2 regions of the Priestia sp. MDV22-iso46 genome follow, and region 1 is predicted to be linked to the other one. Evidence: a T-box and tRNA genes for the amino acid it is inferred to sense, from the RefSeq annotation. Region 1 holds a T-box; the other holds one or more tRNA genes.

Region 1 (3,409 bases):
AAAGCCGTACACGTTCACGAGCGTATCGATGACTTTTGACTTCGCTTCTTGCACAACGCGCTCTGAAAATTTCTTCGGATTCCAAGGCGCACTGTCTGCTAAAAGCGCCCATCTAAGGGCATCGGCACCAAATGTATGAATAAGATCAACAGGATCTAGCGCATTTCCTTTACTTTTAGACATCTTTTGACCGTTTTCATCTAACACGTGCCCAAGAGACAAAACGCGCTTATAAGGTGCCTTTCCTGTAAACAGCGTTGAAACTGCCATCAAGCTGTAAAACCAGCCCCGCGTTTGATCAATTCCTTCTGCGATGACGTCTGCTGGAAACTGCTTTTGAAACAGCTCGTTGTTTTCAAACGGATAGTGATACTGCGCAAACGGCATCGAGCCGCTGTCAAACCAAACGTCAATTACTTCCGGCGTTCGCTTCATTTCTCCGCTGCAGACCGGACACGTCAGCTGCACGTCATCTACATAAGGCTTATGAAGTTCAATGCTGTCATCCACAGAATGAGACGCATGATTTTGCAGCTCTTTGATGCTTTTCGGGGCTACTTGATGCTGACATTTCCCGCATTCCCATACGTTCAGCGGCGTTCCCCAGTAGCGTTTTCTGCTGATATTCCAGTCCACCATATTTTCTAAAAAGTTGCCAAAGCGACCGTGTTTGATATGATCCGGGTACCACGTCACGCTTTCATTGTTTTTCAAAAACTGTTCCTTCAACGCCGTCGTTTGGATAAACCAGCTTTCATTTGCGTAATAAAGAAGCGGCGAGTCGCATCTCCAGCAAAACGGATAGCTATGCTCATGCTTTTCTTTATGATACAGCACGTCTTGATTCGCTAAATAACGCACGATATCAACGTCGCAGTCCTTCACAAAACGTCCTTGAAACGGCGGCACTTCAGCCGTGTACTGTCCTTTTTCATCCACCACGTTCACAAACGAAAAGCCGTTTTCTTTTACCACTCTGTAATCATCTTCGCCGTAAGCAGGTGCTAAATGAACAACGCCCGTTCCGCTTTGGTCCGTTACGTAATCAGCCGTCACCACTTCATGCCCTTTTTCAACGTTCACAAAATTAAACGGCGGCTCATAAGCCATCCCTTTTAACTCGTTTCCTTTATGTTGAGATAAGACGGTATACTCTCCTTTTAACACTTTGTCCGCGAGCGCTTCTGCCACTATATACACGCTGCCGCCTTGCTCAGCGCGAACGTAGTTCATCTCTTCATGCACCGCAAGCGCCACGTTTGACGGCAGCGTCCAAGGTGTTGTTGTCCAGCCTAGAAAATACTCATTATCGCGGTTTTTCACTTTAAATTTCACCGTTACCGTTAAATCTTTTACATCTTTATACCCTTGCGCTACTTCATGCGAACTCAGCGACGTTTGACAGCTCGGGCAGTAAGGTGATACGCGGTGGCCTTTATAAAGAAGTCCTTTATCATGAATCGTGCCAAGCACGTTCCATACACTTTCAATGTATGAATTCTCCAAGGTGATGTAAGGGTCTTCCATATCAACCCAATAGCCAAGCTGCTCCGTGAACGTGCGCCACTGCTTTTCATACACAAACACACTTTCCTTACACTTGTTGATAAAAGCTTCTACGCCGTATTTTTCAATGTCATGCTTCCCTGATATTCCGAGCTGCTTTTCTACACCGAGCTCCACCGGCAGTCCGTGCGTATCCCAGCCTGCTTTTCGAATCACTTGATGCCCTGTCATCGTCTTATAACGAGCCACCACGTCTTTAATCGTCCGGCCTAGCGCGTGCCCAACGTGAGGCAAACCGTTTGCTGTAGGAGGCCCTTCATAAAATACAAACGAAGGATGCCCTTCTCGATTTTGAACCGACTGCTGAAACACATTTCCTTTTTGCCACTGCTGCTGGATACGCTGTTCGCGCTCTTGCGAAGACTCCCTTACATTCACTTCTTTCATGTGATACCACTCCTTTTAAAGTTAAAAGCACACAAAGAAACCCGTCCCTATGACTAGGGACGGGTATTAAACCGCGGTACCACCCTGGCTTCTATTGATCCGTTCATCAATAGCACTCAGCAACGTACAATCATACGCGTTCTTTTTAACGGTAGACTACCGTTCAAACTTACTTATCGTTCAGTTTGACTTCTCAGAGAGGATATTCCCCTGCGGCTTGAACACCGGCTTTCAGCTATCACCGGCTCTCTGTGGAACAAACTTGCAGCGTACTGATTCTCTTCAACGAATTTGTGTGCTTTTATTAGTAGCTATTGTATGCGTTTTGGAAGGGAATGTCAATGTTTATGATATTTATGTATGTTTCTCCTTATAATATAGTCGTCCAATGATAAAATAACCGCTTACTGCTGTTTGCTACAATATTTTCTGCCTTTTTCACGCTCTCAGGAAAAGAAAAGGAAATATACACAAAAAACCACCTCATTTAAGGTGGGTATTATTTGGCTCTCCGACTTGAAAGACGCTCTTTAAAACCAGTTAATAAGCGGCGGGATGCTTTGAGGGAAATGAAATAGATTGTATGGATCATATGCTCGTTTCACTTCTCGAAGCTTTTTAAAATTCTCTCCATAATACGCCGTTGGCCAATCTCTGATGAACCGGTCCGGCCAGTTCACATAATCTCCAGTTGTATATCTCGATAAAGCATTCCTTAATTCTTCAATCCACCGAATGTTTGCTCGCTCTTCTGAAGGATGGCTCTATATAGCAAGGTACTCCTGTGCGATAATAGCATCTCTATAATAGAAGGCCGTTTCATTAGAGGCAACTTCCTCTACTGCTCCTCCAAGAGACTGATGCCAAATACTAGATTTTTCATTTGGAGCATTTTCTAAAAAATGCTTCATTGTTAAAATAGCGTCTTTTGGAAAAGGTTTATTAAGAAAAGAACCTGACCTTTTCCGAGGGTCGGGTTGGTTTCCGCTCGGATCGTCAAAAAATTGCACAGCTTCAATATATGAAACTTCCTTTATTACTACTTTTTTAGGACAACCAGCATCTATTAAAGGCTGCAGAAGTTCCTTCAACTTGAATGATGAACCAACGAATTCACCTTGAGCGATAATCTGATTTGCTTCTTTCGATTTTAACTCGATTTCCGAAGTTAAGCGCTTATCGGTATTCGTGGCCCAGTGCTGCCATGCATCAAAAGCAGCTTCAAAATCTTCCCATTCCCATGTAATAGAGAAGATTGACACCTTTGAGATAGGCTGCACCTTAAAGGTAAGAGACGTAACAATACCAAAGTTTCCGCCCCCACCCCCACAACAAGCCCAAAAGAGATCACTATTGTGACTTTTATTTGCCTTAATGAGTTCAACTTCTCTCTGTTCGTTGACTATTGCCATTTCAACTTCAAGCAAATTATCACAAGTAAGCCCAAACAGCCTTG
Region 2 (3,409 bases), on a different contig from region 1:
CAGCAAGTTTAGCAGTTCATTTTTATCTTTATGATGCCAGTTTAGCAACTCATATGAATACGTTTGTGTTTGTGAATTAGTCGTGATGTAAATTCCATCCTTTAAAAAACCAATTGCATGAGCAGGGGAATGAAACCGTTCAATAGACTGTGAGGGGTTTAAGATAAAAGCGGTACCGTTTGCTTTTTTTGTGAAAGGTTGACTTGACGTAAGCTGTGAGTTTGAAATAGAAAAAGAAGGAACAGATTTCGGAAGATCTGTAGTAGCGATATGATAGCCGTTTACAATCGTCAAAGTCATAAAGAAAAATGTAGGCAGCAAAGAAATAAATGTTAAAAACAGCACAAAGCCAATTGTTTTATTCGTATGCTCAAAGCGAAGCGACCTTATTTTTTTGAAGGAAGTAAAACTCCATGCCATCTTTTTCAGCATGCTCATTGTAAAGCCTCCTCTTATTGAAGATTCTGATTATACCTTATTTTATAGCGAAAATTTAAGGTTTACAATAGATTTTAGAAACCGTTACCAATTACAATGATGCGGTGGAGCGTTTTGTCACAAGCACATCTTATGCGTATATGTACAGGTTTTGCCGTTATTGTTTTTGGGGATATTACGGGCAGCTTCAGGACCGTGCTGTTAATATTGCAGAGGTACACTCGAAAATCATTATTTGAAGAGGTATTCGAAAGTAAAATAAAGGAAGGACTCGTCGTGCAAGGTCTTTCTTTATAGGAGTGATTATTGTATGATAAATAGTAATAATAAAAAGGATAGGTGCGGGCATGGCTATTTTATGTTGGGCATTAATTATCATTAGCTTTGTTGTATCGTTTGTTGGGTTGGTTTATCCCATCATCCCAAGCGTGCTATTTGTAGCTCTAGGATTTGTTATATACGGTTTATTTTATGATTTTAGCTCCTATAGCTGGTTATTTTGGGTGATACAAGGATTGTTAGTTGTCGCACTTTTTTTAGCAGACTATATAGCTAATATTATTGGTGTGAAAAAATTCGGAGGCACTAAAGCAGGTGTTTGGGGAAGTACAGTTGGGCTGCTTGTGGGTCCGTTTGTTATTCCGGGATTTGGAATTATTTTAGGGCCGTTTATCGGAGCGATTGTAGGAGAACTGATTGTTCATCGGACCACAATTAGCAACGCAGTAAAAATTGGAGTAGGTTCGGTTATTGGCTTTTTTAGTGGCGCTATTTCAAAAGGATTTATTCAACTGCTGATGATTGCCTATTTTTTATACGCTGTTTTAAAATAATCTATTGACTTTAGGCTAGAAACATGTTAAATTTTTAATGTCGCTAGTAAATGTTATATTGTTCCACAGTAGCTCAGTGGTAGAGCTATCGGCTGTTAACCGATCGGTCGTAGGTTCGAGTCCTACCTGTGGAGCCATGGCGGTGTAGCTCAGCTGGCTAGAGCGTACGGTTCATACCCGTGAGGTCGGGGGTTCGATCCCCTCCGCCGCTATTTTCCAATTTGCGTTTGTGACATACATAATTCATATTGTTCCACAGTAGCTCAGTGGTAGAGCTATCGGCTGTTAACCGATCGGTCGTAGGTTCGAGTCCTACCTGTGGAGCCATGTGGACCCTTAGCTCAGCTGGTTAGAGCAGACGGCTCATAACCGTCCGGTCGCAGGTTCGAGTCCTGCAGGGTCCACCATTTATAGGGTTGGAGGAATACCCAAGTCCGGCTGAAGGGATCGGTCTTGAAAACCGACAGGGGTGTTAAAGCCCGCGGGGGTTCGAATCCCTCTTCCTCCGCCATACTATTGTCTATTCAAAGCTTCTTTTGAGAAAAAGAAGCTTTTTTTATGTTTAAAAGAATAGCGAATGGGAATTAGGTAAATATAAATCATGGATTAGGAACTTTTTATTTGAAACAGTAGGGTAAATTTGCTAATCTAAACGTATATGGTGCTTTTGCGCCAAAATGCTTACATATTTTGAAGGAGGAATTATTCATGGCTTACAAATTACCAGAACTACCTTATGCATACGATGCACTGGAACCACATATCGACAAAGAAACAATGAATATTCACCACACAAAACATCACAACACATATGTTACAAATCTAAACGCTGCTGTTGAAGGCAAAGCGGATTTAGAAAGCAAAAGTATTGAAGAGTTAATTTCAAACTTAGATGCTGTTCCTGAAGATATCCGTACAGCAGTACGCAATAACGGTGGCGGTCATGCGAACCACTCATTATTTTGGACAATCCTTTGCCCTAACGGCGGCGGTGCTCCAACTGGTGAATTAGCAGACGCTATCGCTAGCAAATTCGGCAGCTTTGATCAATTCAAAGAAGAATTTGCAAATGCAGCTAAAACTCGCTTCGGTTCTGGCTGGGCTTGGTTAGTTGTAAACAACGGCGAATTAGAAGTAACAAGCACACCAAACCAAGATAGCCCATTAATGGAAGGCAAAACGCCAATTCTTGGTCTAGACGTTTGGGAGCACGCTTACTACTTAAATTACCAAAACCGCCGTCCAGATTACATTTCAGCATTCTTTAATGTTGTAAAATGGGACGAAGTTGCTAAGCGTTACGACGCTGCAAAATAAGCTGAAGACGTATTTAAGAGCCAGTAAAGTAATTATTACCTTTACTGGCTTTTTTGTTTTCCAATTCTTTTACATATCTCCTTTTCTTTTTCACACACTAGGTGTAGAAGAGAAAAGGAGTTTTTTGATATGCCTTTATTAAAAAAAGTAGTTGGAGATGTAGAAGTTAGTAAAGATTTACTTTTGCTTTTAATTATAGGCGGTCTTTATGCCTTGGCTATTTCAATTTCCAATTCGTTTGTTAACATTTATCTGTGGAAACAATCAGGCGAATTTTCGGATCTCGCTATTTATAATTTAGCGGTAGTGGTGCTTCAGCCGCTTACGTTTATTTTAGCAGGTAAATGGGCCAAACGAATTGACCGGGTTGTGGTTTTAAGGTTAGGTGTATCTTTTTTAGCTGTTTTTTATATCGCTGTATTAGTCAGTGGAGCTAACGCAGCCGAGTATTTAGTATTGCTTGGTGGACTGCTGGGTATAGGATACGGCTTTTATTGGCTAGCTTTTAATGTGCTAACTTTTGAAATTACAGAACCTGATACAAGAGACTTTTTCAACGGATTTTTAGGGATCTTAAACTCTTTTGCAGGGATGATTGGTCCTTTAGGAGCGGGCTTTGTTATTTCCGCTTTGTATGAATCACTTGGGTATAAAATTGTGTTTGGTGTATCGCTTCTATTGTTTATCGGTGCCGTTGTGCTTAGTTTTTTTATTACAAGACGCGCAGCGGAAGGAGTATACAAATTTAAAGAAGTATGGGCTGAACGAAAAGTTAATAAAGACTGGAATCGAATATTGCAGGCTCATTTCTTTCAAGGGTT

The links. A T-box is a leader RNA that pairs with one kind of tRNA and senses whether it is charged. The one in region 1 lies ahead of ileS (isoleucine--tRNA ligase), so its partner is inferred to be a tRNA-Ile.
Region 2: it has a tRNA-Ile gene. The T-box ahead of ileS (isoleucine--tRNA ligase) is inferred to sense a tRNA for this amino acid. The anticodon was not compared.

The regions. Positions count from the first base shown of each region.
Region 1 covers NZ_JBZVWT010000001.1:228,888-232,296, reverse strand. Annotated here, with positions in the region: gene ileS (isoleucine--tRNA ligase) at 1-1,953, opposite strand, end outside; T-box leader at 2,006-2,248, opposite strand; partial or broken gene AC4NPH_RS01205 (FAD-binding oxidoreductase) at 2,484-3,409, opposite strand, start outside.
Region 2 covers NZ_JBZVWT010000002.1:219,897-223,305, forward strand. Annotated here, with positions in the region: gene AC4NPH_RS13025 (DUF1189 domain-containing protein) at 1-438, opposite strand, end outside; gene AC4NPH_RS13030 (DUF456 domain-containing protein) at 786-1,271, shown strand; tRNA gene AC4NPH_RS13035 (tRNA-Asn) at 1,334-1,408, shown strand; tRNA gene AC4NPH_RS13040 (tRNA-Met) at 1,410-1,483, shown strand; tRNA gene AC4NPH_RS13045 (tRNA-Asn) at 1,524-1,598, shown strand; tRNA gene AC4NPH_RS13050 (tRNA-Ile) at 1,602-1,678, shown strand; tRNA gene AC4NPH_RS13055 (tRNA-Ser) at 1,690-1,782, shown strand; gene sodA (superoxide dismutase SodA) at 1,980-2,588, shown strand; gene AC4NPH_RS13065 (MFS transporter) at 2,718-3,409, shown strand, end outside.